Regions from separate parts of the Telluria sp. ZT3P26 genome, predicted to be linked through region 1. Evidence: predicted binding sites of a transcription regulator. Region 1 holds the regulator's gene; the other holds the start of a gene.

The links. The regulator sigma-54, encoded in region 1, starts transcription at its own class of promoters, with help from an activator protein. The targets are predictions, from matches to a motif close to TGGCANGNAANCTGCTTT.
Region 2: a site for sigma-54 is predicted at 10,920-10,937, ahead of glnA (type I glutamate--ammonia ligase). Genes of this name have one in related genera too.

What each region holds. Positions count from the first base shown of each region.
Region 1 covers NZ_JCASII010000006.1:78,045-93,573, reverse strand. The annotation lists gene ilvA (threonine ammonia-lyase, biosynthetic) at 1-895, shown strand, start outside; gene queF (NADPH-dependent 7-cyano-7-deazaguanine reductase QueF) at 908-1,744, shown strand; gene AC56LN_RS19200 (PTS sugar transporter subunit IIA) at 2,123-2,605, shown strand; gene hprK (HPr(Ser) kinase/phosphatase) at 2,673-3,608, shown strand; gene rapZ (RNase adapter RapZ) at 3,668-4,546, shown strand; gene AC56LN_RS19185 (DUF1579 domain-containing protein) at 4,572-5,060, opposite strand; gene AC56LN_RS19180 (DUF5694 domain-containing protein) at 5,132-6,202, opposite strand; gene AC56LN_RS19175 (enoyl-CoA hydratase/isomerase family protein) at 6,288-7,364, opposite strand; gene hpf (ribosome hibernation-promoting factor, HPF/YfiA family) at 7,464-7,820, opposite strand; gene AC56LN_RS19165 (RNA polymerase factor sigma-54) at 7,895-9,382, opposite strand; gene lptB (LPS export ABC transporter ATP-binding protein) at 9,397-10,152, opposite strand; gene lptA (lipopolysaccharide transport periplasmic protein LptA) at 10,149-10,697, opposite strand; gene lptC (LPS export ABC transporter periplasmic protein LptC) at 10,743-11,348, opposite strand; gene AC56LN_RS19145 (KdsC family phosphatase) at 11,354-11,890, opposite strand; gene AC56LN_RS19140 (KpsF/GutQ family sugar-phosphate isomerase) at 11,890-12,912, opposite strand; gene AC56LN_RS19135 (monovalent cation:proton antiporter family protein) at 13,012-14,991, shown strand; gene AC56LN_RS19130 (GGDEF domain-containing protein) at 14,995-15,529, opposite strand, start outside.
Region 2 covers NZ_JCASII010000004.1:461,833-477,361, forward strand. The annotation lists gene AC56LN_RS15775 (hypothetical protein) at 1-823, opposite strand, end outside; gene AC56LN_RS15780 (polyhydroxyalkanoic acid system family protein) at 1,001-1,279, shown strand; gene AC56LN_RS15785 (acyl-CoA-binding protein) at 1,297-1,551, opposite strand; gene AC56LN_RS15790 (FKBP-type peptidyl-prolyl cis-trans isomerase) at 1,731-2,087, opposite strand; gene AC56LN_RS15795 (EI24 domain-containing protein) at 2,229-3,107, shown strand; gene AC56LN_RS15800 (transglycosylase domain-containing protein) at 3,480-6,797, shown strand; gene AC56LN_RS15805 (TAXI family TRAP transporter solute-binding subunit) at 6,794-8,197, shown strand; gene AC56LN_RS15810 (CocE/NonD family hydrolase) at 8,323-10,236, shown strand; gene AC56LN_RS15815 (rhodanese-like domain-containing protein) at 10,238-10,693, opposite strand; gene glnA (type I glutamate--ammonia ligase) at 11,000-12,415, shown strand; gene AC56LN_RS15825 (DUF4124 domain-containing protein) at 12,584-13,120, shown strand; gene glnL (nitrogen regulation protein NR(II)) at 13,117-14,217, shown strand; gene ntrC (nitrogen regulation protein NR(I)) at 14,283-15,529, shown strand, end outside.

The sequences.
Region 1 (15,529 bases):
CAGCCTGAAGGCCGGCCACCGCGTCACGCTGAACGATGTCGGCCTGTTCTCCGATGGCACCGCGGTGCGCCTGGTGGGCGAAGAAACCTTCCGCGTCGCGCAGAAGGTGGTCGACGAGATCATCCTGGTCGACACCGATGCGATCTGCGCCGCGATCCAGGACGTGTTCCAGGACACACGCAGCATCCTCGAGCCGGCCGGCGCGCTCGCCATCGCCGGCGCCAAGGCGTATATCGAACGCTCGCAGATGGACCGCGAGCCGGTCAAGAATGAAACGCTGGTGGCCGTGGCCTGCGGCGCCAACATGAACTTCGACCGCCTGCGTTTCGTTGCCGAACGCGCCGAGCTGGGCGAGTCGCGCGAAGCGGTGTTTGCCGTGACCGTGCCGGAGCAGCGCGGCAGCTTCCGCCGCTTCTGCGGCCTGGTCGGGCCACGCAACGTGACCGAATTCAATTACCGCATCAGCGACGCCAGCGAAGCGCATGTGTTCGTCGGCGTGCAGGTGGGCAGCCGCACCGAGTCCGGTCTGCTGGCGCGCACGTTCGAAGAGCATGGCTACAAGACGCTCGACCTGACCGGCGATGAACTGGCCAAGCTGCATATCCGCCATCTGGTGGGCGGCAAAAGTTCGCTGGCCCATGATGAATTGCTGTATCGTTTCGAGTTCCCTGAACGGCCGGGCGCGCTGATGCGCTTCCTGGACAGCATGGCGCCGAACTGGAATATCTCGCTGTTTCACTACCGCAACCAGGGCGGCGATGTTGGCCGCATTCTCGTGGGGCTGCAAGTGCCGCCGACCGAAATGGCCGAGTTCCGGCAATTCCTGGCGTCGCTCGGTTACCGTTACTGGGACGAAAGCAGCAATCCCGTCTATAAATTGTTCTTGGGCGCCTGACGCCCCATCTCCATGAATACACCTGACCAATCGCCCCTGGGCAAATCTTCTGCCTACCAGAGCCAGTACGCGCCCGAGCTGCTGTTCCCGATCGCGCGCCAGCAAAAGCGCGATGAGCTCGGCCTGTTTGCGGATGCCGGCACCATGCCGTTCTTCGGTGTCGACATCTGGAACGCCTATGAACTGTCGTGGCTGAACATGCGCGGCAAGCCGCAGGTGGCGATTGCGACGATCACGGTCCCGGCCGATTCGCCGAACATCGTCGAATCGAAATCGTTCAAGCTGTACCTGAACTCGTTCAACCAGACCCGCCTGGCCGGTCCGGACGCCCTGCTGGCCCTGCTGCGCGACGATCTGTCGGACGGCTTCGGTGCGCCGGTCCACGTCACGCTGACCAGCCCGGAAGCGTTCGGTGCGATCAAGATGGGCGAACTCGACGGCGTGCTGCTGGATCGTCTCGATGTCGAGATCGATGGCTATTCGCCATCCCCGGAACTGCTCAGCGCGGACCACGAGAATGGCCAGGTCGAAGAAACGCTGGTGTCGCACCTGCTCAAGTCGAACTGCCTGGTCACGGGCCAGCCGGACTGGGGCACGGTGCAGATCCGCTATGTCGGCCCGCAGATCGACCAGGAAGGCTTGCTGAAATACCTGATCGGCTTTCGCGAACACAACGAGTTCCATGAGCAGTGTGTCGAGCGCATCTTCATGGACGTGCTGCGCCAGTGCATGCCAACCAAACTGGCCGTCTACGCCCGCTACACCCGGCGCGGTGGCCTGGACATCAACCCATGGCGCGCCAATTTTTCCACCGGCAAACCGCCCAATCTGCGTGGCGCGCGCCAGTAAATATCGCGTTTCTGACAGGATGCGATTCGCACGCCTGTACATTTTTGGCGACAACCGTGCGCCGGGATACAGAATACGTCCCGGCTTGCCACACTGCTGAGCGTGCTTACTTTTTCAGCAGATCATGTGCAAAAATCGGCGAATTTCTGCGCCAGCATGGTTTTGCCTGCTGCGCCCTGTGATTTGTTGAAGAAATTGCGTGACGCTGTTGATCCAAATCAACCCCGTCACCCGCCCGTTCTGACGGGTAGCGTGCGACGGTCCAGGCAACTCGCCTGACTGTCGCGATTTCGAGTGTCCAAGGCAGAAAACAGGCCTATAATCCGTGCTCGCAAGCACTCCACTTGTGCTGCGCACTTGTGCCACGCACCCCACGTCATGACCAATTTAAGCAAAATCCTCTCGCTCGAAAACGTCCAGCTCGACATCGAAGTGTCGAGCAAAAAGCGTGCCTTCGAGCAAGCCGGCCTGATCTTCGAGAACAATTGCGGTATTGCCCGTTCGATTGTGTCCGACAACCTGTTCGCGCGCGAGCGTCTTGGCTCTACCGGCCTTGGGCACGGCGTGGCAGTCCCGCATGGCCGCATCAAGGGCAGCAAGAGCCTGAAGGCGCCCCTGGCCGCTTTCGTGCGCCTGAAGGAGCCGATTCCGTTCGAATCGCCCGACGGCCAGCCGGTGAACCTGCTGTTCTTCCTGCTGATTCCGGATCACGTCACGCAGCAGCACCTCGAGATCCTGTCGGAAATCGCCGAGCTGTTCTCGGACGAAGCCATCCGCACTGCGCTGGCAACCGACGCCGATCCGAAGGCTGTCCACGAACGTATTATCAACTGGCAACCCAGCCTGCAAGCTCTGGGTTAAACTTCACGTCACTGCGAACGCGCGGCAATGATGTCGCGCGCCTTTTTATGTGACGAAGACGATGCCCATGCTGCAGTCCCCGCTGACCATTCAACGGCTGTACGACGATAACCGCGACAGCCTGCAGCTCGGCTGGTTCGCGGGCTTTCCCGGCGGCGAACGCCAGATCGCCGGCGACGCCGCGTCGGCCGCCGACCAGGTCGGCCACCTGAACCTGATCCACCCGGGCCGCATCCAGGTCTTCGGACACCAGGAACTCAATTACTACCACCGCCTGAAAGCCAATTCGCGCACCCACGTGATTGGCGAACTGATCGGCGGCGGCCCACCGGCGCTGATCATCGCGCAGGGTCTGGAAACGCCGCCCGACATCCTCGCCATCTGCGACGAGCAGAACATCCCGCTGTTTTCCACGCCGCTGCCGGCCGCGCAGGTGATCGACTTCCTGCGCGTGTACCTGTCCAAGAAACTGGCGCAGCGCGTGATCATGCATGGCGTGTTCATGGACGTGCTGGGCGTGGGCGTGCTGATCACCGGCGAGTCGGGCCTGGGCAAGAGCGAACTGGGCCTGGAACTGATTTCGCGTTCGCACGGCCTGGTGGCCGACGATGCGGTGGAATTCTCGCGCATCGCGCCGAACATGATCGAGGGCCGCTGCCCGCCGCTGCTGCAAAACCTGCTCGAGGTGCGCGGCCTGGGCCTGCTGGACATCAAGGCGATCTTCGGCGAGACGGCGGTGCGCCGCAAGATGCGCCTGAAGCTCATCGTCCATCTGGTCAAGCGCGGCGCGCAGGACGAAGAAGTCGAGCGCCTGCCCTTTCACTTCCCGACCGAAGACGTGCTGGGCCTGCCGATCCGCAAGGTCGTCATCCCGGTGGCAGCCGGCCGCAACATCGCCGTGCTGCTGGAGGCCGCCGTGCGCAACACGATCCTGCAACTGCGCGGCATCGACACGCTGCAGGAATTCATGGAGCGCCAGCGCCAGGCCATGAGCGCCGACTGACCCGCCGCCGGCGGGCCGCGGGTGTACGGCTTGCCGGCGCTTGCGGTATCATCGCCCCTATGCACATCGTCCTCATCACCGGAATTTCCGGCTCGGGTAAATCCGTGGCCCTGAATGTCCTGGAAGACGCCGGTTACTACTGCGTCGACAACCTGCCACCAGCCCTGCTGACGGCCCTCGTCAATACCGTCAGCGAAAGCGGCGGCGGCAAGATCGCCGTCGCAGTCGACGCGCGCAGCGCCGAATCGCTGGCCGAACTGCCCGTGAGCGTGCGGCGACTGCGCGAGGACGGCCACTCGGTCAAGGTGATGTTCCTGACCGCGAGCACCCATTCGCTCGTGGCGCGTTTTTCCGAGACGCGCCGCAGCCACCCGCTGTCGCACGAACTGCGTCCGGGCGAAAACCCGGCCTCGCGCCGTACCCTGATCGAGTGCATTGCCGAAGAGCGCGAGCGCCTGTCATCGATCGAGAACCTGGGCCACGTGATCGACACGTCCGAGCTCTCGTCGAACAAGCTGCGCGGCTGGATCAAGGAACTCGCCGAGATCGACCACGCGCCGCTGACGCTGTTCTTCGAATCGTTCGCCTTCAAGGTCGGCGTGCCGCTCGACGCCGACTTCGTGTTCGACGTGCGCGCGATCCCGAATCCTTACTATGACCTGGCCCTGCGCCCGCTCACCGGCAAGGATGCGCCCGTGATTGCCTTCCTCGACGCGCAACCGAGCGCCGTCGAGATGCTGTCCGACATCCAGAACTTCGTCGCCAAGTGGCTGCCGTCGTTCAAGACCGACAACCGCAGCTACCTGACGGTGGCGGTCGGTTGCACGGGTGGACAGCATCGGTCGGTGTACATGGCCGAACACCTGGGCGCGCACTTTGGCGCGACCGAGCGCGTGATTGTCAGGCATCGCGAGCAGCCGAAGCATCGGGCGGCGTAGGCCTGCTGCCCGCCCTGCTCCAGGTTTAACGCTGACGACGAAATTCCATCGTCCAATTGGTTTCCCACGTATCTCCCGCGTCGGCAGAAAAAGCCTGGTCCCAGTGAAGCAAGTTTTGATCAATCTGGCGCCAGATGAATCTGACGATGATCGGGATTTCCTGGAAAGTGTCGTTGGCGAAGAACGTACCAACGCCATCGATGAATTCGCCGACCACCGGAACGTCGATCTGACTCGGAAGACGACCGTCAAGCCACCAGATCGACCATCTCTTCGTGCTCTGATCGTAGGAGCGTAACGCGATAGCGCGAAAGACCTCGTCATTCAGGCGCAAGATGTTGTCTTCAAGGTTACCGAAGCCACCCAGGATTTTTTGGGTCGACATCTCACCATCAAACTCAACCCATTCATTGCAGTTTGCCAGGCGTTCCTTGAGTCGCCGGTGCCTGACAAACCAATCCCCCATAACAAAATCGAAGTCAGTCGGTGCTGAACTCATCAGTTCCAGTGCCATGCCATTCCTTGAATGATAAGTGGTCTGTCGGGCCGCTCACTCGTCGCCACCGACATCAATATAGTGCCTCGTCACTTCAGTACCGGCCCCGCGTCCACGATCCGCACATCATGCATCTGGTGCAGATACGATTCCAGATACCCCTTGTGTGACGCGCCGACGATGACCAGCATGCGCTGGCCCGGCGTCAATCCCAGCACGTCCCGGATATTGGCGGCCATGCGCAGGTTGCGCGTTTCCCAGTAGCCCACGTACTGGCGGCCGAAGCGTTGCACTGACGGCTCGTTGAGCGCCGCACCGAAGTCGCTGCGGTACACCAGAGCCCCCTGGCCAGGTGCATTTCTGGCCTGGTACATGGCCAGCACGCCTTCGGCACTGCCCAGCGAGCCCTCCTGCGCCTTGTCCGCTGCGCCGCGCTGCTTCGAGGCCGGGTTGTCCCATGCGGTCATCAGCGCATCGCCAAACGCCTTCTGGTCTCCCGTCGCGCTGTCGGCGGTGTGGTCGTCCATCGCGTACAGGCGTTCAAGGCCGAGCCGGACGGCCAGACGCACACCAATCATGATGCTTTCGTCGCGCCTGGTTTCCAGCGTCGCGAGCACGCCGACCAATGTGGCATCCAGGCCGTCACCGGCGCGACGCTCGGTTTCGGGCAGGCGCAGCCACTGAACCAGCGCCGATGCGCGCTCGCCGCCAGCGAGGAACAACGCAGCAAGGCGTCGACGTTCTGCGGCCGTGGGCGCTTCGGGCCAGGCAGCCAGCAAGGCCTCCGCGGCCGCGGTCGCTGCCGCAACGTCCAGCCCCGTGGCCAGCCGTGCCGGTGCGGTATCCCGGCAGTAGGAATCAATCGAATCCTTGTAGCGGGCCATATAACGGCGCATGAAGTCGCACTGCGGCCCGGACACTGCCTCGATCGCGATCGCCTGCGGCTTCCATGCAGCCAGGCGCTCGTTCAATAGCGTCAGGCTGGCGGCCTGGAAGGTGTTCGGCAATTGCGACAGATGGGGCGATCCCAGCACCAGCACCTCGTTGGCAGGGCCAGAGGCCGGTCCCTTGAATGCGCTCGCATTGAAGTCAGGCTGCCAGGCCTGGGCGACGGCGCTGCCGCACAAGGTCATCGACAACAGCAAGGCGGTCATGCGCATCGGGGGTCCTCATCGGTTCATGAAGCCACGATGTTTGCACCGCCTGCACGAAAAGTCACGCGCAAACGGATATGCATGAAGAGGCTTACGCGAGATGGCGCAGCGGATGCGCATGCGCCGGCCACACCGGCGCAAAGAAGTGCGCCACCATCGCGTCGGTCACGAGGTCGAGCGACGGCGGATTCCATTGCGGCGCATTGTCCTTGTCGATGACGAGCGCGCGCACGCCTTCGAGTACCTCACCATGCTCGAAGTTGCGGCGCACGAGCGAGCGCTCCAGGCGCAGGCAGTCGGCGACATCGAGCGATGCGCCGCGCCGCAGCAGCTCGCGCGTCACGCACATCATCAACGGCGAGCGCTGACGCATCGCGCGCAATGCCTTCTGCGCGAATGGCGTGTCGTCACCCTCGAGCGACGCCATGATTGCCGCCACCGAGTCCGCGCCAAAATGCGCATCGATGCATGCGCGGTTGGCCTGCAGTTCGCTCTCGCCGGCGTGCGCCGTGGCGAACGCGCGGATCGCCGCCGGCAGATCCGCGCCCGGCGTCGCCTCGATCAGCGACTGCAACGCCGGCAGGTCGGCGCCCGGCACGAACACGTCGGCCAGGCCCACGTACAGCGCGTCGGCCGCGCCGATCGTCAGGCCGGTCAAGCCCAGGAACATCCCCAGTTGGCCCGGTGCGTGTGACAGGAAATGGCTGCCGCCGACATCGGGAAACAGGCCGATATTCACCTCGGGCATCGCCATCTTGGTGCGGTCGGTGACGATGCGCAGGCCGCAATCGGGCCCGCCCTGCGCGATGCCCATGCCGCCGCCCATGACCACGCCGTCCATCAGCGCGATATACGGTTTCGGATAAAAATGGATCAGGTGATTGAGCGCGTATTCTTCGGTGAAGAAATCCTCGAGCAGTGCGCTGCCGCCCTGCGGCGAGGCGTTGCCGACGTCGTGGAAGAAACGGATATCGCCGCCCGCGCACAGCGCTTTTTCGCTGCTGCTGGTGATCACCACCGCATCGACGGCGGCGTCATGCTGCCAGTCGAGCAGGATCGCGGTCAGCGCGCGCACCATGTCCAGCGACAGCGAATTGAGCGCCTTGGGACGGTCGAGGGTGATGATGCCGGCGCGGTTGGCGATGCGGGTCAGGACGTGTTCGGACATGGCGTGATCCATCGAAAGGAAACACGTATTTTACCGGCAGCGGGATGCAAAAAGGGCGTCCCGAAAAGACGCCCCTGGCGATGTTAACCTGCGCTCGAATCAGGCGGCAGCGACGTCTGCTTCGTCGACGTCCAGGCGTTTGATCGATGTTCGGTTATGGTCTTTCAGCATCTGCTTGTGCTTCAGGATTTGTCGATCCAGTTTATCCATCAACATGTCGATTGCGGCATACAGGTCTTGCGCGACGCTCGCCACGTGCAGGGTCTTGCCCGACACCTGGACGTTGATTTCAGCTTTTTGCCTTTTTTCTTTTTCAGTGAGGTTATCGACGGCCAGGAAGACGTGGGTATCTATGACTTGATCGAAATGGCGAATAATGCGCTCGAGCTTATTCTGAACGTATTCACGGATGGCAGGGGTTACTTCGAGATGGTGACCACTGATGGTGAGGTTCATACACACTCCTTTGAAGATGTCACGTCGCTTGCACCACACAGGAGCTGAAGGCACAGACTGTATGAGCGGCGTTGTTACAAGGCTTTGCGGAGACTGACGGGGGGGATCTTGAGCGCTTCACGGTATTTTGCGACCGTCCTGCGCGCAATGACCATGCCTTGTTCCCCGAGCATTTCCGCGATCTTGCTGTCGGATAATGGATTCTTAGGGTCTTCTGCTCCTGTCAATTGTGCGATGAGCGCACGGATTGCCGTTGAGGATGCTTCGCCTCCCGCTTCGGTGGCAACGTGGCTACCGAAGAAATACTTCAACTCGAACATGCCGTGCGGGGTCAGCATGTATTTCTGGGTTGTGACACGAGAGATCGTGCTCTCGTGCAGACCTAGTGTATCAGCTATCTCGCGCAAAACAAGGGGCCGCATGGCAACCGCGCCATGGCTGAAAAAGTTGCGCTGGCGTTCGACGATCGCCTCGGCCACACGCAGGATCGTGTCGAAACGCTGGCGCATGTTCTTGATGAGCCACTTCGCCTCCTGCATCTGCGCGCCCATCTGGCTCTCGCTGCGGCCCTGCTTGAGCATCGTGGCGTACAGGCTGTTCACGCGCAGGCGCGGCATCACGTCCGGGTTCAGCGTGACCGCCCAGCCGTTCTTGGCACGGCGCACGATCACGTCCGGCACCACGTAATCCGACACGTTCGACGCGAACGCGGCGCCCGGATGCGGATTGCACTGGCGGACCACGGCCTGCACTTCGCGCAGGTCTTCGTCGTCGCAATCGAGCGCCTTTTTCAGCTTGCTGTATTCGCGCTGCGCGAACCAGGTCAGGTAGCCTTCGACGATCTTCAGGGCCATGCGGCGCGTGACCATCGGCACGCCCGGCATGCGCCGGATCTGCAGCGCCAGGCATTCGGCCGCGCTGCGCGCGCCCACGCCCACCGGGTCCATGCTCTGCACCATCGCCAGCGCGCAGCGCAGTTCGTCGAGGTCGACCTCGAGTTCTTCGGGCAGGCGTGCGTGGATGTCGTCGAGCGGTTCTTCCAGGTAGCCGTTGTCATCGAGCGCGTCGATCACCAGTTCGGCCAGCGCGCGGTCGCGGGTTGACAGCAGCGTTTCGCGCACCTGCTCCATCAGGTGTTCGCGCAGCGTGATGGCGCACGCTTCCAGCTGCGGGCGGCCGTCTTCGTCGTCGCTGCTGCTGCCACTGCCGGACGACGCGCCGCTGCCTTCGCTCCAGTCATTGTCGGGCCGGTCGCCATCGACCGCGCCGCCTTCAGCGCCCTCGCCCTCGGCCGGGGCGCTGCCCTCGCCTTCGGCCTGCTGGCCCGGCGCCGGCGGCGCCTCGCCGGGTGCCGGCGCATTGTTGATCGCCCCATCGGCCAGCAAGCGCACCGAATGATCGAGCGGATCGTCGAGCCTTTCGAGCAGCGGGTTATCACCCAGTATCTGCTCGATCTCCTGGTGCAGTTCGAGCGTCGACAGTTGCAGCAACCGGATCGATTGCTGCAGCTGTGGCGTGAGCGCCAGGTGCTGCGAAGTGCGGAGCTGAAGGGACTGTTTCATCAATTGGTCATGGCTTACATGCGGAAATGTTCACCAAGGTACACGCGGCGCACCGACTCGTCGGCGATGATATCGTCGGGCCGGCCGGATGCGAGCACCGCGCCCTGATTGATGATGTAGGCGCGGTCGCAGATGCCAAGCGTCTCGCGGACATTGTGGTCGGTGATCAGGACGCCGATCTTGCGCTCCTTGAGGAAGCGCACGATGCGCTGGATCTCGATCACGGCGATCGGGTCGACGCCGGCAAAGGGTTCGTCAAGCAGCACGAAGCGCGGGTTGGTCGCCAGTGCACGCGCGATCTCCACGCGGCGGCGCTCGCCGCCCGACAGCGACAGCGCCGGGTTCTCGCGCAGCTTCTCGATCTGCAGGTCGGCCAGCAAGGTATCGAGGCGGTCGTTGATCTCGGTTTTGGTGAGCGACTTGCCGTTGACCTTCTGCAGTTCGAGCACGGCGCGGATGTTTTCTTCCACCGTCAGCTTGCGAAACACCGAGGCTTCCTGCGGCAGGTACGACAGGCCGAGCACCGCGCGGCGATGGATCGGCAGGCTGGTGATGTCGGTGCCGTTGATGCTGATCGAGCCGGCGTCCGATGGGACCAGGCCGACGATCATGTAGAACGAGGTGGTCTTGCCGGCGCCGTTCGGGCCCAGCAAACCTACCACTTCGCCGCATTCGACATCCAGCGACACATCGCGCACGACCAGGCGCTTGCCATAGCTTTTCTGCAGGCCCTTGACGACCAGCGTGCTGCGATCGTTCAGTTCCGTCATTGCGTGCCTCCGGCCGGCGTACGCTTGGGCGCCAGGATCAGCGTGCCACGTCCGCCGCCAACCTTGCTCTCGCCGCTGACGTCATTGCGCACGGCGACGACTTCCTTGCGGTTGTCGTACGAAATGAACGGGCCGGTCATCTGGTTGGTCATGCGGTCGTTTTCGAGTTCCTTGACGACGGCGTTCGAGTACAGGCGCACCAGCTCCGTACGTTCGTCGTATTCGATGCGTTCGGCCTGGCCTTCGACCCACAGGTTCGGGCCGCCGTCGCGCTTCTGGCGGAAGGTGGCCGGCTTGCCGTTGGCGGCGGTAAGCGTCACGCTCATATAGCCTTCGGGCGTATCCCGGACCACGGCGCGTTCGGCCTTGACCAGCAGCGTGCCGCGGGTCAGGATCACGTTGCCGGTGAAGGTGCGCACGCCGGCGACGCCATCGAGGTCGCCGTTATCGTATTCGAGCGCCGCCTGCTTGAGCGAGTCGGCCTTTTCTGCCATGGCGCTCAGGGAAAGGAGAGAAAAGAAAGCGGCAGCAAAGAGTTTTTTCATGATGGTGCTGGTCCTGGGTTAGCACGCGCGCATGGCTGGTGGCCTTCAGCGCTGGCGTGGCGGATAGACGATACGGCCGCGGCCGGACAATTTCATCTGCATGGTCGCGTTGTTGGCCACCAGGCCGACGGCCTTGAGGCTGGACGCGCCGAGCTCCATGTCGATCGGCTGGTCGGTCTTGACGATTTCTTCGTCGGGCAATACGGTCATGGCCTGCGTGCGCACGCGCAGCGCTTCGCTGGCGGGCGTCTTCGGGCGCTGCAGATCGACGTCGCCGAACAGTTCGACGCGGTGTTCTTCATGGAAGATGCGCGCATTCTTGGCCACCACCGTCATCGGCGGACGGCCCGGTTCAACGCCGCGCATCAGGGGCTGGTCGACATTCGACACGTCGCCCTGCGGGATGTGGGCCAGGCGCTTGCCCGACACGACATAGCTCGGCTGGCCGTTGGGCGTCATCCGCACGAACGAGAAATTCTCGACGATGTAATCCGGCTCGTTGGCCGGGCCGCCCAGCTGCGCATCGATCTCGGTCCCCTGCATCAGCTGCAGCAGCCAGAAGCTGCCGAAGGCGAAGAACACGCCGATCACGATCATCGCCAGCAGATTCCAGCGATGCGCGGTGCGTTTGTTGGAGGCGATGGTGGCCATGGCGGTCAGGCGAAGTACGGCGCAAGCGCCTGGTCATAGGTGCCCTGCGCGCGCATGACGAGGTCGCAGATTTCGCGCACCGCGCCACGGCCGCCACCGTTCTTCGTCACGTAATGCGCGCGGTGCTGGACGTCCGGATGGCCCGACGGCACCGCGACGGCAAAGCCGACGCGCGCGAACAGCGGCAGGTCGATCACGTCGTCACCGATGTAGCCGCACTGGTCGGCGGTAAAACCGGTGGCCTCGAGCAGATTGGCAAAGCCGATGCGTTTGTCGTGGTTGCCCTGGTAGACATGCGAGATGCCCAGGTCGGCGGCGCGCCGCACGACGATCGGCGACAGGCGCGCGCTGATGATCGCGGTCTGCACGCCGGATTTATTCAGCATCTGGATGCCCAGGCCGTCGAGCACATTGAAGGTCTTGGTCACTTCGCCATCAGGGCCGTAGGTCAGGCTGCCGTCGGTGAGCACACCGTCGACGTCGAAGATCATGACCTTGATGCGCGCGGCGCGCTCGATGTGGGCCAATACGGGAGTGTTCATCAGATCACCTTTGCGCGGGTCAGGTCGTGGATGTGCAGCGCGCCGACCAGCTGGCCCGCCTCATCGATCACGAGCATCTGGTTGATGCGGAATTCTTCCATCACGGCGACCGCGTCGACCGCCAGCTGTTCCGGGCGTACGCTGCGCGGATTGGCGTGCATGACGTCGCGAATCAGCACGTTCGAAAAATCGTGCATGCGCTCGATCACGCGGCGCAAGTCGCCATCGGTAAACACGCCCAGCGGGCGGCCAGCGGCGTCGACCACGGCAGTCATGCCCATGCCCTTCTGGCTGATCTCGAGCAGCGCCTTGACCAGCGGGACATCCAGGCCCACCGACGGAATGGCGTCACCGGTGCGCATCACGTCGCGCACATGCGTGAGCAGGCGCCGGCCCAGCGCGCCGCCCGGATGCGACAGCGCGAAATCCTGCTCGCGGAAACCCCGCACGTCGAGCAGCGCCACGGCCAGCGCATCGCCCATCGCCAGCGTGACGGTGGTGCTGGTCGTCGGCGCCAGATTCAGCGTGCAGGCTTCTTTCGCCACTGCGATGTTCAGGTGGACGTCAGCCAGCCTGGCCAGGCGCGAAGCCGGCTTGCCGGTCATGGCGATCACGCGCGCGCCCAGGCGCTTCACGGCCGGCAGGATGTCGAGCAGTTCGGACGACTCGCCCGAATTGGAAATGGCGATCAGGATGTCATTCGCCGTGACCATGCCCAGGTCACCGTGCGCGGCTTCGCCCGGGTGCATGAAGAACGCCGGCGTACCGGTGGACGACAGCGTGGCAGCGATCTTGCGGCCGATATGCCCCGACTTGCCCATGCCCGAAACGACCACACGGCCGGTGCCTGCGTAGATCAGCTGCGCGGCGTCGACGAAGCTGCTGTCATCGCCCAGGCGCGCGTGCAACGCAACGATGGCATCGGCCTCGATCGCAAGGGTCTGGCGACCCAGTTCCAGCACGCGCTGCGCCAGGGTTTCGTCAAAACTTTTCAGCATTATTTGGTCATCAGTTACACTCATTCCAGAAGTATAAACGAATTGCGAAAGCAAAAAACTTGCCAGTCGTAACATTCGATAACAAGCACGCCTCGCCACCACAACCACCGCCCGTTTCACCCCATGCATTCTGGTCTCGAACTCACCCTGTTGCTGCTTGGCTGCGCTGTCCTTGGCGTGGTTGGCTTTCGCACCCTGCAACTGCCGCCGATGCTCGGCTACCTGGCCGTCGGGGTCCTGATCGGCCCCCACGCCCTGGCCCTGGCCGAAGACAGCCCCACCACCCATGCGCTGGGCGAATTCGGCATCGTCTTTCTGATGTTCTCGATCGGGCTCGAATTCTCGCTCGGGCAACTGCGCTCGATGCGGCGCATCGTGTTCGGGCTGGGCCTCGGCCAGGTCGTGACGACGGTCGCTGCGGCCATGGGCATCGGCCTGCTGGCGGCCTACCTGATGCCCCACCTGACGCTGGCCTGGCAAGCCGCGTTCGCGCTGGGCGGGGCGCTGGCCATGTCGTCCACCGCGATCGTCGTCAAGCTGCTTACCGAGCGCCTCGAGCTCGAGAGCGAACACGGGCGGCGCATCATCGGCATCCTGCTGTTCCAGGATCTGGCGGTGGTGCCGCTGTTGATCATGATTCCGGCGCTGGCGCGCGATCCGGAAGACATGGCCATCACGCTGGGCCTGGCCGCATTGAAGGCCGGCCTGGTGCTGGCGCTGCTGCTGTTCTTTGGCCAGAAGCTGATGGGCCGGTGGTTCACGATCGTGGCCAAGCGCCGCTCGCAGGAGCTGTTCATGCTCAACCTGCTGCTCGTCACACTGGGTTCAGCCTGGATCACGGAGCAGGCCGGCCTGTCACTGGCGCTCGGCGCGTTCGTCGCCGGCATGCTCATTTCGGAGACACCCTACAAGCACCAGGTGGAAGAAGACATCAAGCCGTTTCGCGATGTGCTGCTTGGCCTGTTCTTCATCACGATCGGGATGCTGCTCGACCTGCGCCTGGTGAGCCAGTACTGGTGGCAGGTCACGCTGCTGCTGGCGCTCGTGGTGCTGCTCAAGGCCGGCCTGATCGTGCTGATGGCGCGCGCATTCGGCGCGCCGCTGGGCACCGCGCTGCGCACGGGTCTCGCGCTGGCGCAGGCCGGTGAATTCAGCTTCGTGCTGCTCAGTCATGCATCCGGCTCGAAGCTGATCGACCCGTTCGTGATGCAGCTGGTGCTGGCCTCGATGGTGCTGTCGATGCTGCTGGCACCCTTCATCATCGGCTACATGGACCGGATCGTGATGAAGGTCGCGGCCAATGAGTGGATGATGCAGTCGCTGCAACTGACGCAGCTGGCCACGCGCACGATGACCACGCAGAAGCACGTGATCATCGCCGGCTTCGGGCGCAGTGGCCAAAGCCTGGCCACGTTGCTGAAAGAAGAAGCCTTGCCGTGGTACGCGCTCGACCTGGATCCGGAGCGGGTGCAGAAGGCGCAGGCGGCCGGCGCAACGGTCTCGTATGGCGACGCAGCCCGCCGCGAAAGCCTGATCGCGGCGGGCGTACACCGCGCCAGCGCGCTGGTGATCACGTTCGCCGACACGCGCCAGGCGCTGAAGGTGCTGCACCTGGTGCACGAGCTGGCGCCCGCACTGCCCGTGATCGTGCGCAGCCACGACGATGGCGACATGGACGTGCTCAAGGCGGCCGGCGCGACCGAGGTGGTGCCCGAAGCCCTTGAGAGCAGCCTGATGCTCGCCTCGCACGCGCTGGTCACGCTCGGCGTGCCGCTGCGCCGCGTGGTGCACCGGGTCCAGGCCGCGCGCAAGGGCCGCTACGCCACGCTGCGCGGCTACTTCCACGGTGCGGACGACAGCGGCGCGGACCTCGAACATGGCCAGGTGCAGCTGCATTCAGTGCGCCTGCATGCGCAGGCCGGCGCGATCGGCCTGGCATTGGGCGCGTTGCGGCTGCAGGATGTGGCGGTGGAGGTAACGGCCTTGCGGCGCGGCGGCAAGGATCTGGCGCCCGGCCCGGACGTGCTGCTGGCGTCGGGCGACGTCGTGGTGCTGCGCGGAGACAGCGAAGCGGTCAGCCGCGCCGAAGAACGATTATTGTAACCGTCAGGCGAACGTGACGACCTGGTTGCGCCCCGCGGCCTTGGCCTGGTACAGCGCCGCGTCGGCGGACGCGATCAGCTCCTGCGCCACGCCTTCGATCGCGTGATCGCGCTCGAAGTCGGTCAGCGCCGCCACCCCGATCGACACCGTCACATCCACCTGCTCGCCCGTAGCCAGGTCCACCGGCAAGCCGGCCACGCCAGTCCGGATGCGGTTGGCGACGATGCTGGCGTTTTCCAGGTCGGCGTCGATCAGCAGAACGACGAATTCTTCGCCGCCGAAGCGGCACAAGGTATCGGACATCCGCAATTCGGCCTTGATGCGGATGCACACCTCGCGCAGCACATCGTCCCCGCCCTGGTGGCCGACGGTATCGTTGACGCGCTTGAAGTGGTCGATGTCGATGTACATGCAGGACAGGCGGTAGCCCTGGCGCCGCGCACGCGCGATTTCCTCGACCAGGCGCCGGTCCATGTAGCGCCGGTTGTAGGCGCCGGTGAGCGAATCGGTCAGGCCGATGTACTTGAGCATCTCGTTG
Region 2 (15,529 bases), on a different contig from region 1:
CGGCATTGCGCAAGCCGTTGCGGTAGCCCAGCGCCAGGCCGAACTGCTCGGCGACGTCGGTCAGGAACGATTTGTCATGCAGGTTGGCCTTGGTCTGGGCCACGATGGCTTCGCACTGGTCGAACTGCGCCAGGGCCAGGAACACGGCCGTGAGGTCGCCGAACGATTCATGCAGGCCGCCGGTCTGGGGCGGGGCGTCGGCCTGCAGCCAGCGTGGCTTGATGCCGTCGAGTATCGCGTGGGCGGTCTCATGCGAGACGATATCGAACGAGCGGCAGGTAAAGACGCGCTCTGCGGCGCCGCCAGGGGTGAAGTCGCCGAACTTGAGGCAGCCCTGGTTGCGGCTGTAGAACGCGTTCATGACATCGGGCAGGCCATGCGGAAAGAGCCGCAGCGGATCGGTGTCGCTGCTGCTGTTCCATTGCCATGACAACGGCAAGGCCACGCCGGCCGCAGTCAGCACGCGCTGGTACATGGTCAGGGTCTGGCGCACGACGGCAAAGGTGTGCACGGCGTCGAACTGGGGCGTGTCGGGCAGGGTGACGAAGTCGCCGGAGGCGTTCGGTTCGACCAGGTCGATGCCGGGCGTGCCGGGCGCGATGCGGGCGTCGCGCGGGCCGGCCAGCACGACGCCGGGCAGATAGGCGGTGCGGGGGCCGATCGCGCCGACCGACGGGTCTTGCTTCCACATCAGCACGCGGGCGCCGAACGCGTACGGCAGTGGCTCGGCTTCGACGGGCGGGCCAGGGTCGGACTCGGCGGACTCGGCGGGCTCGGTGTTTTTGGCGGGAGTGACGGGATCGCTCAGGGGATGGGTGTCCATGACGGCTCCTCGCGTAATGACAGCGTTCACCTTCATGGTCGCCCGCCATGACGGGCGCGCGTTGATACGCGTCAATTACAGCGCCACGACGGCATCAGTTCTAGCGCGCTCTGGCATACGACGGCGTCAACTGGCATCATGGCGGATTGTTCGCAATAATTGAGGAAGGAACGCCCGATGGCGGAAATCAGCATCGTCCAGCAACACACCCTGAGCCCGGCTGCGGCGCGCACGGCGGCCGAGCAAGTGGCGCAGCGTATTGCGACCGAATATGGACTGGCATGCCATTGGGATGGCGACGTGCTGCGCTTCGAGCGCAGTGGCGTGGAGGGCGCATTGACGCTGGAAGACCAGCAGGCAGCGATGCGGATCAACCTGGGATTTCTGATGGGCGCTTTTGCGCCGGCCATCGAGGCCAAGGTGGCGGAGAAGATGCGCAAGACCTTCGCCGCCTAGGGCATTGACCCCGTGAATCAGCCTTTCAGCTCTTCGATCAGATCGATGTATTGCTGCTGGGCTTCTTCTTGCGACGTACCGGCCAGGCCGGCCCAGGCGTCGAACTTGGCGCGTCCCACGAAATCGGTCATGCCCGGACGCTCGCCGGTGGCATCACCGCTCGAACCCTGCTTGTACAGCGCGTAAATCTTCAGCAAGGTCATATTGTCCGGACGCTCCGACAGATTCTTCGAATCGAGCTGGGCCTGGTTGAACTGTTCTTGCACGCTCATGGAAACTCCTGTGATGGTTGGTTGCATTCTTGTCGCTCGGACAAGGCGGCAGGCATCTTAGCGCAGGAGACGGGAACGGCCCGGAGATTGGGGCGTACTTTAGAGGGGAACTTCAAATGCGGGGCAAGCTGCCATGCGGGCCTCGATGGCCGCGCATGGCAGTGAATCGGTGACGGTGCTTAGACAGCCAGCAGGTCGACGTCGAAGATCAGGGTGGCGTTTGGCGGAATGACGCCGCCGGCGCCACGCGCGCCATAGCCCAGGGCTGCAGGGATGGTCAGGCGACGCGAGCCGCCGATTTTCATGCCCTGAACGCCTTCGTCCCAGCCGCGGATGACCTGGCCGGCACCGAGTGCGAACTCGAACGGGTCGCCGCGGTCTTTGCTCGAATCGAACTTGGCGCCGAGGCTGCCGTCGTCGTTGCGCAGCCAGCCGGTGTAGTGCACGGTGACGTGCTGGCCAGCCTTGGCTTCGTCGCCGGTGCCGGTGACGAGTTCTTCGTATTGCAGGCCAGAATCGGTAGTGATGGTGGACATGGTCTTCCTTGTTATGCAGATTGAACGACAATTGTAGTGCATGGGTCATGAAACCGCCATTGTCCGGGGCTGCCGTGCGCTTCGTTGCCGCACGGCGCAGTCCCGTAGAATGCCGGATTGACCATCCCATCTGGAACCGCCATGCCGCACGCCGACAGCGCCACCGTTATTCCGAGAACTGCCCCGATGAAGGGGGTGATGCTGGCCTGGCGGCGCGCGCTGCGTTCGCAGTTCAGCGGCCGCATGCTGCTGCTCTCGCTGGTCCCGCTGCTGCTCTCGCTCACGCTGTGGGGCGTGGCAATGTGGCTGGGCCTGCAACCGCTGCTCGACTGGCTGCACGGCCTGTTTACCGACTACGGCGGTTTCGACGCCAGCAACAGCATGCTGGGCATGGTCGGCCTGGGCATGCTCAAGGTGATGGTCGTGCCGCTGCTGGCCATCGCGTTGCTGCTGCCCCTGATGATCGCCTCGAGCCTGCTGTTCATGGGCATCGTCGCAATGCCAGCCATCGAGCGTCACGTCAGCAGCCGCCATTTCCCGGGGCTCGAGCGGAGAGAAGGCGGCTCGTTCGTCGGCAGCCTGGCCATCAACCTGGGCAGCACGGCCGTGTTCGCGCTGCTGTGGCTATTCACGCTGCCGCTGTACGCGGTGCCACCGCTGGCCTGGCTGGTGCAGGCCGGCCTGTGGGCCTGGGTCACGTCGCGCGTGATGAGCTATGACGCGCTGGCCGCACATGCCAGCAGCGCCGAGCGCCAGGCACTGATGCGCGCTTGCCGGCCGGCATTGCTAACGATTGGCCTGGCCTCGGGCCTGGCCGGCGCACTGCCCGGTATCGCCTGGATGGGCGGGGCGGTGATCTCGGTCGTGCTGTTCCCGATCCTGGCATTTGTTTCGTTGTGGCTGTACATCATGCTTTTTCTGTTTGCCGGGCTGTGGTTCCAGTATTACTGCCTGCAGGCACTTGCCGACCTGCGCGCGCGCCAGGCCATGACACATTCTGGCGCCAGCGAGTCCATGTAAATCAGCGGTGCGCTGTGCACCATGGCGGCAGCGGGTGCGTTAACTGCCAGCGTCGGCCGTGCGCACGGCGCTTGATGCGTTGCCGCCAACTGTCATGACGCAGCGGCATCCCCTGTGGTGATGCCATTGCGCCAACCCGTTGTTTTTTTGCGAAAATATTCGCGATAACGCCAATTTGTTAAACGGTATCTCGCGTGTGTCTTATTGATGTGGTGGAATATTACCTATGGACGGAGCGATCTGGAGTGGGATTGCACTGCTGAAATTTGTGAACTAACAGACACCACAATCACTCGAACGGACCAGCAGCAAGAGATGGCGAGCAGGTTGGCGGGGGTTGCAAGCGTTTTGATTCGGACCGGTTAAGCCATCATGGAAAGTATTCGTCGCCTCGTGCGACCAAACAATGTCTTCGGCAAGCGTGCCGCCACCTCGCGGAGCGAACCGACCATGGACGGCGCAGTTGATGCGCCCGTTGTTGCGCCCGTCGCTGCGGCAGCGGCAGGGGCTTCTGCGGCCCCTGTCACGCCCGAGTCGACGGGTGACGTTCCCCTGTACGAAGCCTTCCCGCACCTGGCCGGCAACGGCGGCGTGCCGGGCGGCCCGTCCGGTGGGCCGGATGGCGCACCGCCGGCACCGCGCAAGAGCCGCTGGAAGCTCTGGCTCGCGCTGATTGGCTTGCTGCTGATCGCGATCGCGGCCGCCTGGGCCGTGATGGAAACCCGCACCTCGCGCCTGCAGTCCAAAATCTTCGCCGACATGGCCAGCGAACTGACGTTCCGCATGGGCAATGGCCCAAGCGATTCGATCCGTTTCCCCGCCGCCAGCCCGTACGACACCCGGCTCGGCTATGCCGGCCTGCCGAAATACCTCGAACGCCTGCAGACGCGCGACTACGCGATTGCATCGCAGGCGCGCATCTCGCCGCAGATGGTCAAGATGGCTGATCTGGGCCTGTACGCCACGTACCACGAGAAAACCAAGGTTGGCCTCGAGATCCTCGATTGCCGCGCCCAGCCCCTGTTCACGTCGCGCTTCCCCGAGCGCTACTACGATAAATTCGATGCCGCGCCGTCGCTGCTGGTGCAAAGCCTGCTGTTCATCGAAAACCGCGAACTGCTCGACGCGAGCCACCCGCGCCGCAACCCGGCCGTCGAATGGGACCGCTTCTCGAAGGCCGTGTTCGACAAGACGCTGGCCAGTGTCGGCCTGGGCGGCGAAGGCCGCGTGGCCGGCGGCAGCACGCTGGCAACGCAGATCGAAAAATACCGCCACTCGGCCGAGGGCCGCACCGGCTCGCTGACCGACAAGATCATCCAGATGGCCTCCGCCACGCTGCGCGCCTACCAGGACGGTGAAGACACGACGGGTTCGCGTCGCCAGGTCGTGCTCGACTACCTGAACACGGTGCCGCTGTCGGCCAAGCCCGGTTACGGCGAAGTCAACGGTATCGGCGATGGCATGTGGGTCTGGTACGGCCGCGATTTCGACAAGGTCAACGCGATGCTCAAGGGCCCGATGACGAGTCCGGACGCCGTGATGGCCTACAAGGAAGCGCTGTCGCTGATGATCGCCCAGCGCCGCCCGGCGTATTACCTGGGCGCCGGCGAAAACGACCTGGAAACCCTGACCAACAGCCACCTGCGCGTGCTGACGCAGCAGGGCGTGATTTCGCCGCAACTGCGCGACGCTGCCCTGAGCGCCAAGCTGAAACCGGCGCTGCACACGGGTGTGGCGCCGCCGCCAGCGGACGCGTTCGTTTCGCGCAAGGCCGCCAATGCGGTACGTAATCACGTGGGCTACCTGATCGGCGACGCGCGCCTGTACAACGTCGACCGCCTCGATCTGTCGGTGGTCTCGACCCTTGACGGCAATGCCCAGCAAGCCGTCACGGCTGCGCTGCGCAAGCTGTCCGACGCCGAACACGCGAAAGAAGCCGGCCTGACCGGCAAGGGCATGCTCGGCAATGGCGATCCGGCGCAAGTGGTCTACAGCTTCACGCTGATGGAGCGGGGCGAGCACGTCAACTACCTTCGGGTGCAGACCGACAACTACGACCAGCCGCTCGACATCAACGAAGGCGCCAAGCTCGACCTGGGCTCGACCGCCAAGCTGCGCACGCTGGTGACCTACCTCGACATCGTCGACCAGCTGCACAAGCGCTTTGGTGCGATGGACAAGATCGGCCTGATGGGCATCGAGGTCGATCCGAAAGACCGCATGTCGCTGTGGGGCCTCGAGTACTTCAAGACGCTGCCCGACGGCGCCGACCGCAGCCTCAAGCCGATGCTGGATGCCGCCATGGCGCGCAAGTATTCGGCCAATCCGGGCGAGCGCTTCTTTACCGGCGGCGGTGTGCATACGTTCGGCAACTTCAGCAAGCTCGACGACAGCCGCATCATGGACGTGAACCAGGCGCTGCGCAGCTCGACCAACCTCGTGTTCGTGCGCATGATGCGCGACGTCGTGCGCTACTACATGTTCCAGTTGCCGGGCTCGTCCGCGCAACTGCTGGCCGACGCCGACGATCCGCGCCGCGCCGCCTATCTGGCGCGCTTTGCCGACAATGAAGGCAAGGTCTTCATGGCCAAGTTCTGGAACAAGTACAAGGGCAAGACGCCGCAAGAAGTCGAGACGCTGCTGTTCTCCAGCGTGCGTCCGCTGGCCTCGAAGCTTGCTGCGGCCCACCGCACCGTGGTGCCGAACGCCACGCTGGCGCAGTTCGGCGCGTTCATCGATGCGTCGGTCCCGGCCAGCAACGAGATCGATCCCGACCGCATCCCGAAACTGTACGAGACCTACGACCCACGCAATATGTCGCTGGCCGACCGCGGCTACGTGTCATCGGTGCACCCGCTCGAACTCTGGCTGGTGAGCTATCTGCGCACCCATCCAAAAGCGACCTGGTCCGAGGTAACGGCGGCCAGCGTCAAGGAACGCCAGGAAGTCTACCAATGGCTGTTCAAGACGCACCGCAAGCATGCGCAGGACAACCGCATCGCCGGCCTGCTCGAAGTCGAAGCGTTCCTGAAGATCCATGCGCAGTGGAAGAAGATGGGTTACCCGTTCGACTCGCTCGTGCCGTCGTACGCCACCACGCTGGGCGCCTCGGCCGACCGGCCGGCCGCACTGGCCGAGATGATGGGCATCATCGTCAATGGCGGCGTGCGCAAACCGATCGAGCGCATCGATTCGCTGCACTTTGCCAAGGCCACGCCGTACGAAACGCTCGTGCGCCGCAACAAGGGCGGTGGCAAGGAACAAGTGCTGGCGCCGGAAGTCGCGCGCGCCGTGGCCGACGCGATCCAGGGCGTCGTGTCGGACGGTACCGCCAAGCGCGTCAAGACCGCCTTCCAGCAGGCCGACGGCAGCATCATCGCCGTGGGCGGCAAGACCGGTACCGGCGACCAGCGCTTCGATGTGTATGCGCGTGGCGGCCGCCTGATCGAGTCGCGCTACGTGAACCGGTCGGCGACGTTCGTGTTCAACATCGGCGAACGCTTCTATGGCAGCATGACGGCGTACGTGCACGGGCCGCAGTCCGAGAACTATGACTTCACCAGCGCGCTGCCGGTGCAGTTGCTGGTCACGCTGGCGCCGAGCCTGATGCCGATGATCGAACCGCCGGTCGCGCCAGCGCCCGTGGCCGGCCAGGCCGTCGCCGCCGCGCCGCGGCAGTGCGTGCGTTGAGGCCACAGCAGGATCTTCCGGGCGCGCCGGTCAAGGGGCTGCGCGCCCGCCTGCAGAACTTCAGCATCGTCTCGCTGCGCGACCTGGTCGTGGCCACCGGCCCGACGATCCTGATGGTCGCAGCGGCCGTGGTGCTCGCCTACTGGTGGGTCGACCCGGCGCCGCCGCGCACGCTCCGCCTGGCCACGGGCCAGGAAAATTCCGCGTACGAGCAGTTTGGCAAGCAATATGCGAGTGTGCTGGCGCGCGACGACATCAAGGTCACGCTGCAGGGCACGCTCGGCTCGCAGGACAATCTGCAGCAGTTGCTGGCCGGGCAGGCCGACGTCGCCTTCGTGCAAAGCGGCTCGACCGACGATACGACTGGCAACGCCGACAGCGTCGAACGTCGCGGCCTGGTGTCGCTGGGCAGCCTGTTTACCGAACCGGTCTGGCTGTTCGTGCGCGACGAAGCGAAGGTCACGCGCCTGACCGATCTGCGCGGCAAGCGCATCAACCTGGGGCCGGAAGGCACGGGCGTGCCGCGCCTGGTGCGTCAGCTGCTCGACGCCAACAATATCGTGCCGGGCGCATTGACGATCAGCGACCTGGCCAACACGCCGGCCACCGTCGAATTGCTGGCCGGTCGCATCGACGGCTTGGTGTTCAGCTCGGCGCCCGAAGCGCCGCTGATCCAGATGCTGCTGCAAACGCCAGGCATCCGCCTGTTCGACTTTTCGGAGGCCGAAGCCTATACGCGGCGCCTGCCGTTCCTGACGCACGTGGTGCTGCCGCGCGGGATCGTCGACCTGGGCCGCAATATCCCGAACCAGGATTACCACCTGATCGCGCCGACCGCCACGCTTGTCGCGCGCGAGGAAATCCATCCGGCGCTGGTGGGCCTGCTGGTCAAGGCGGCGACCGAGATCCACGGCGGCGCCGGCTGGTTCCAGCAGCAGGGCCAGTTCCCGTCGCCGAAGTACACCGAGATCCCGGTCGCGCCCGAGGCCGCGCGCTACTACCGCGACGGCCCGCCGTTCATGCAGCGCTACCTGCGCTTCTGGCTGGCCAACCTGGCCGAGCGGCTGTGGGTCGTGGTGGTGGCGCTGACGGCGCTCTTGATCCCGCTGTCCAAGATCGTGCCGCCGATCTATGTATGGCGCGTGCGCTCGCGCGTGTACCGCTGGTATGGTGAGCTGCGCGCGATCGAGCAGGCGCTGGAAGAGAGTGGGGCGGATGCCACCGACGCGGTGCGCAAGGAGTTGCTGGGCCGGCTGGACGGGCTGGAAGACCGCGTCAACCATATCTCGGTGCCGCTGGCCTATGCAGACGAGCTGTACCGTCTGCGCAGTCATATCCACCTGGTGCGCGAGCGGGTGCGTGGTGTGCATGAAGAGCAGGTAGCGCAGCCGTTGGCGTGATCATTTCTCTTTGAAATTGGTCGGGAAATCCCATTACACTGGCGTCCCCATTCATTTCTTCCAAGGCCGCCATGATCCGCCGCACGCTTCCCGCCCTTGTTTTCGGCTTGTGCCTTGCCGCTGGTTTGGTTAGTCCATCTACCGCGATTGCCGCCGACAGCGTCAAGGACAGCAAGCGCCCGACGCGCGAAGCCTATACCAAGTACGAGTACCGGATCCCGATGCGTGACGGCGTGCAGTTGTTCACGGTCGTCTATGTGCCGAAGGACAGCTCGCGCAGCTACCCGTTCCTGATGCAGCGCACCCCGTACAGCGCCGGCGTGCGCGCCGAAGGCGAACTGCGCTATGGCGTGGACTGGCTGCCCGAGTCGCTGGGGCCATCGCGCGAATTTGAAGAGGCCGGCTACATCTTCGTGAGCCAGGACGTGCGCGGCCGCTACATGTCCGAAGGCGCGTGGCAGGAAATGACGCCGCACGGCAAGGGCAAGCTGGCAAAAGGCGAGGGCCGCGAGAGCGACGACATGCACGACACAGTGACATGGCTGCTCAAGAACATCCCGAACAACAATGGCAAGGTGGGCATCTGGGGCATCAGCTACCCGGGCTTCTACGCCGCTGCCAGCGTCATCGATTCGCATCCGGCGATCAAGGCCGCCTCGCCCCAGGCGCCGATTGCCGACCTGTACATGGGCGACGATTCGTACCACGGCGGCGCCTTCAAGCTGGCGGCCAACTTCGACTTTTATGCCGCTTTCACGGCGGCGCCGAACCCGACGCCGCTGCCGAAAACCGGCAGCGAATTTGATTACGGCGTGGCCGACGGCTACGATTATTTTCTGAAGCACCGCACGCTGGCGAACATCGCGGCGACCATGACCGCCACGCAGCGCGAGCTGTTCATGCCGAACATCGAGCACGACACGTATGACAGCTTCTGGAAAGAACGCGCCATCGGCCCGCACCTGAAGAACGTCAACGCCGCCGTGCTGACGGTGGGCGGCTGGTTCGATGCCGAAGACGCCGCCGGCCCGTTCATCGTGCACAGCGCGCTGGAAGCGCAGAACAAAGGTGGCAACCATGCGCTTGTGGTGGGACCGTGGGTGCACGGCGGCTGGGCACGCGGGGATGGCGCCCGGCTTGGCCACGTCACGTTCGACGCGAAAACAAGTGAATGGTTCCGGCGCGAAGTCCAGTTTCCGTTCTTCGAGCAGCACCTGAAGGGCATCAAGCCGGGCAGGACGCTGGCGCCGGTGACCGTGTTCGAGACGGGCACGAATGTCTGGCGCCAGTACGACGCCTGGCCGCCGAAACCGGCGAAAGCGCGCACGCTGTACTTCGGCACGAATGGCACGCTGGGCTGGCAACAGCCGGCCGCAAATACGACCACGGGCGCCGGTTTCGACGAATACGTGGCCGACCCGGCACGTCCCGTGCCGTACATCGGCTACCCGGCGCTGGGCGTGCCGCGCGAATACATGGTGTCGGACCAGCGCTTTGCCGCCACGCGGCCCGACGTGCTGGTGTACCAGAGCGCCGTGCTGGAAGAGGACGTGACGGTTGTAGGGCCGGTGATACCGAAGCTGTTCGTCTCGACGAGCGGCACCGATGCCGACTGGGTCGTCAAGCTGATCGATGTCTACCCGGCCAGCTTCCCGACCCCGGCAGCCGTGCGGGGCGGCGATGTCGGTCCGCCATCGGTCAGCCTGGGTGGTTTCCAGCAACTGGTACGCGGCAATCCGCTGCGCGGCAAGTTCCGCAACAGCTATGAAACGCCGGAAGCGTTCGTGCCGGGCAAGGTCGAGCCCATCAAATACGAACTGGGCCAGGTCAACCACACCTTCCGGCGCGGCCACCGGATCATGGTGCAGGTGCAGAGTTCATGGTTCCCGCTGATCGACCTGAATCCGCAAACCTTCATGCGCATTCCCGACGCACAGCCGGGCGACTTCAAGAAGGCGTCCCAGCGCATGTACCACGCGCCGGGGACAGCGTCCGGGCTGGAGCTGATGGTGCTGCCGAACCCGGGCAGTACCAACTAGATCAGGCGCCGATCCACGGCAAGCCCGCCGTGCACCAGCCGCCAATGGTCTTGCGGTGGCCGTCGCCATCGCGATCGCCTTCGAATCCTTCCAGGATGTCGAAGGCGTTTGCATAGCCCAGTTCGGTCGCCACGCGCGCACTGTGGCGCGAGCGCACGCCCGAGCGGCACAGGAACAGCAGCACGTCGTCCTTGCCCGCCGCCTGTTCGAGTTGCGCGACAAAGTCGGGATTCGGTGCGCCGCCCGGATAGGTTGCCCACTGCACCGCCAGGTGCTGGGCGTCGCCGATCGCGACCCGCCCCACCCAGTCGCGTTCGGCGTTGGTGCGCACATCGACCAGCTTGACGTCGGGGCTGCCCTGGAGCAGGTCGTACGCTTCCTGAGGCGTGACTGCACCAGCGTAGGGCTGGCCAGCGCCACGCTGGCGCGCCGCCGTGAGAATTTGTTCTTTGGTCATATTCGTGGTGCCCATTGTTGGTTCATCGTTTGTCATGCACCAATCTGGCGCGCAGCGTTGTGCGCCCATTTGGTGCAAGCACGTAGAATTGCTCTTTGCTGGTGCAAATCGACACGCAGGTAAATCTTCCCGGATGCCCCCGGTCGAGGCGATTTTATGGGTAAACTAGCCCATTGCCCAAGAACGATTTGCGCATGACCTCATGCACAGAAGTCAGTACCGCAGTTGGCACAATTTGTGCTTCAACATGATGCAAGTTGTCGGTTCGCATAGACTGACATCCTTTTTTCAATTAGGAGATTCCGAATGGCAAAGTCCGCCGCAGATGTAATGCAAATGGTCAAGGACAACGAAGTCAAATTCGTTGATTTACGCTTCGCCGATACCCGCGGCAAGGAACAGCACGTCACGGTCCCGGTGTCGCACTTCGACCTGGACAAATTCGAATCCGGTCACGCCTTCGACGGTTCGTCGATCGCCGGCTGGAAAGGTATTGAAGCGTCGGACATGCTCCTGATCCCGGATGCAAACACCGCCAATATCGACCCGTTCATGGAAGAGACCACGCTGTTCATGCAGTGCGACGTCGTCGAGCCATCGGACGGCAAGGGCTACGACCGCGATCCGCGCTCGATCGCCAAGCGCGCTGAAGCGTACCTGAAATCGTCGGGCATCGGCGACACCGCCTACTTCGGTCCGGAACCTGAATTCTTCATCTTCGACGCCGTGCGCTGGAAGCTGGACATGTCGGGTTGCTTCGTCAAGATCGACTCGGAAGAAGCATCGTGGTCGACCGACAAGGAATTCGAAGGCGGCAACAGCGGTCACCGTCCAGGCGTGAAGGGCGGCTATTTCCCAGTGCCACCAGTTGATTCGTTCCAGGACATGCGTTCGGAAATGTGCCTGATCCTCGAATCGATGGGCATCCCGGTCGAAGTGCACCACCACGAAGTCGCCGGCGCCGGCCAGAACGAAATCGGCACCAAGTTCTCGACGCTGATCGAGCGCGCCGACTGGACCCAGAACATGAAGTACGTGATCTGGAACGTGGCCCACAGCTACGGCAAGACCGCGACCTTCATGCCAAAGCCAATGGCTGGCGACAATGGTTCGGGCATGCACGTGCACCAGTCGATCTGGAAAGATGGCAAGAACCTGTTCGCAGGCGACGGCTATGCCGGTCTGTCGGAAACGGCGCTGTTCTACATCGGCGGCATCATCAAGCACGCCCGTGCCCTGAACGCGATCACCAATCCAGGCACCAACTCGTACAAGCGCCTGGTGCCAGGCTTCGAAGCCCCGGTCAAGCTGGCGTACTCGGCCCGTAACCGTTCGGCCTCGATCCGCATCCCGCACGTGGCAAACCCGAAAGGCCGCCGCATCGAGACGCGTTTCCCGGATCCACTGGCAAACGTCTACCTGTGCTTCGCAGCACTGATGATGGCCGGTCTGGATGGTATCCAGAACAAGATCCACCCGGGCGAAGCGGCAACCAAAGACCTGTACCATCTGCCGCCTGAAGAAGACAAGCTGATCCCGACGGTGTGCGCATCGCTGGAAGAAGCGCTCGACGCACTGAACGAAGACCGCGAGTTCCTGACCCGTGGCGGCGTGTTCAGCGACAGCATGATCGATGCCTACATCGACCTGAAGATGCAGGAAGTCCAGCGCATGCGCATGACCCCGCACCCAGCCGAATTCGACATGTACTACTCGTCGTAATCGGCCTGATCATGCTGGCGCGGCAAAGCGTCGCGCCAGCTGGCGGGTAGAACAAACGCGGGGAAAGCCATGCTTTCCCCGCGTTTTTTGTTGCTTGGGGTTTATATTCCTTGGGGTATAGTCGGGCGCATCTACAATAGCGTGCCCTTGCGACCAACCGGGATGGGAATGACAAATAGTGTGTTTCAGGCCAGTGTGGCCGTTTTTACCGCCGTGTTTGCCTCTGTGCTGCTGTGCGCCAGTGCGCACGCGCAAATCTACCGTTGTACCGATGCCAATGGCCGGCCGCTGTACACCGACACCAAGGTGGGCAAGTGCCAGCTGATCGATACCGGCTACAGCGCGCCGCCGGCAGCCTCGGCCCCGATTCCCGCACCGCGTTCGGCAGGGGGCGGTGGCGCGTCATCGGGGCCGGCGCCAGGCGCCGCCCCGAGCGCGGCCCAGTCGAACTTCCCGCGCGTGGACAACGTCCTGCAGCGCGCCCGCGACGACGAGCGGCGCGAGATCCTGAGCGATGAACTGCGCCTGGAAGAACGCAAGCTCACCGATCTGAAGCGCGTCTTCAACAACGGCGAACCAGAACGGCAGGGCAACGAGCGCAACTACGCCAAATACCAGGAGCGCGTGGCCTCCATGCGCGACGAAATCAACCGCAGCGAACGCAATATCGAAGCGCTCAGGCGCGAGATCGGCAATATCAGATGACCCTGCCTCCGATGGCCCCGCCCGTGTACGACCCGGGCAACCCGGCCCGTTACGCCGGCCTGGACTTGCTGGCCTCGGCCGTGATGATGACCGGGCCGGACGGCGAAGTGGTGTATGCCAACGCCGCCGCCGAAAACCTGATGGAGCTGTCGTTCAAGTCGCTGCAGCGACATCGCCTGCCCGAGCTGTTTACCAACGGCGCCGAGATTGGCGTCTTGATCACGCAGGCGCTCGTGCACCAGTACGCCGACCTGCGCCAGGATCTGACGCTGCAGCGCAGCGGGCGCGAGCCGCTGCACGTGAACAGCATCGTCAGCGCGCTGGGCGACGGCACGGCGCTGATCGAGCTGCGCGAGAACGTCCAGCAGCTAAAGCTCGACCGCGAAGAGCGCCTGATGGACCAGAGCCAGGCCAACAAGGAACTGATCCGCAACCTGGCGCACGAGATCAAGAACCCGCTGGGCGGCATCCGCGGCGCCGCGCAGCTGCTCGAACTCGAACTGCCGCCACACCACCTGCTGGAGCTGCAGGAATACACGCAGGTGATCATCAAGGAAGCCGACCGACTGCAAACGCTGGTCGACCGCCTGCTGGCGCCGCACCGCAAGCCGCACATCGTCGGCGACGTCAATATCCATGAAGTGTGCGAACGCGTGCGCAGCCTGATTCTGGCCGAATTCCCGCAGGGCCTGTCGATCCGGCGCGATTACGATGCGTCGATTCCCGAATTCCGCGGCGATATGGAGCAGCTGATCCAGGTGGTGTTGAACATCGCCCACAACGCCGCGCAGGCCGTCGCCGGGCGCATTGCGCAGGGCGACGCCGAGATCGTGTTGCGCACCCGCGTGGCGCGCCAGGTCACGCTGGCCAAGGTCCGCTACGGGCTGGCATTAGACTTGCATATCATTGACAATGGACCGGGCATCGCGCCCGATATCCGCGACCGCATTTTCTATCCGCTCGTATCCGGGCGTGACGGCGGGAGTGGCCTCGGGCTGACGCTGGCGCAAACCTTTGTGCAGCAACACCTGGGTGTGATCGAGTGCGAAAGCCGGCCTGGACTGACGGATTTCCGGATCCTGCTGCCCCTGCCATAAGCGGGAGACAGCGGACCGTCCCGACCAGTCCTTTATTGAATCCATGTTGCGGGAAGCACGAAACCATGAAACCAATCTGGATTGTCGACGACGATGCATCGATTCGCTGGGTCCTCGAAAAGGCCCTGGCGCGCGAAAGTCTGGAGACCCGCAGCTTCGCCAATGCGCGCGAAGCGATGACCGCCTTTGAAACCGACACCCCGCAAGTGCTGGTGTCGGATATCCGGATGCCGGGCGAATCCGGCATCGACCTGCTGCAAGCCGTCAAGGAGCGCCATCCGGGCCTGCCGGTCATCATCATCACCGCCTTCTCGGACCTCGATTCGGCGGTGTCCTCGTTCCAGGGCGGCGCCTTTGATTACCTGGCCAAGCCATTCGACATCGACAAGGCCGTCTCGCTGATCCGGCGTGCGTTAGAGGAGAGTTTGCGCGAAGCGAGCGTCGAAGCCCCTCCGGCGGAAACGCCCGAGATCCTCGGCCATGCGCCGGCGATGCAGGAAGTGTTTCGCGCCATCGGCCGCCTGTCGCAGTCGAACGTCACGGTACTGATCACGGGCGAATCGGGTACGGGCAAGGAACTCGTGGCGCGCGCGCTGCACAAGCACAGCCCGCGCGCGCAGCAACCGTTCATCGCGTTGAACACGGCGGCGATCCCGAAAGACCTGCTCGAATCCGAGCTGTTCGGCCACGAGCGCGGCGCGTTCACCGGTGCGCAGGCGATGCGGCGCGGCCGCTTCGAGCAGGCCGAGGACGGCACGCTGTTCCTCGACGAAATCGGCGACATGCCGTTCGACCTGCAGACGCGCCTGCTGCGCGTGCTGTCCGATGGCCACTTCTACCGCGTGGGCGGCCACCAGCCGGTCAAGGCCAATGTGCGCGTGATTGCGGCCACCCACCAGAACCTCGAGCAGCGCGTGCGCGACGGCCTGTTCCGCGAAGACTTGTACCACCGCCTGAACGTGATCCGCCTGCGCCTGCCGTCGCTGCGCGAACGCAACGAAGACATTCCTGTTCTTACGCGCCACTTCCTGGTGCAAAGTGCGCACCAATTGGGGGTGGAACCCAAGCGCATGAGCGAGCAGGCGATGCGCTTCCTGTCGGGCCTCGAGCTGCCGGGCAATGTGCGCCAGCTGGAAAACCTGTGCAACTGGATCACCGTGATGGCCCCCGGCCAGACGGTCGAAGTCAAGGACTTGCCGCGCGACCTGACCCAGGGCCAGGCGCCGCTGACGGGTACCGGCGTGCCGAATGTCGTGCCGCTGTCCGACGGCATCGTCAGCGCCGGTGCGCAGCCAATGGCCTCTGGCGGTGG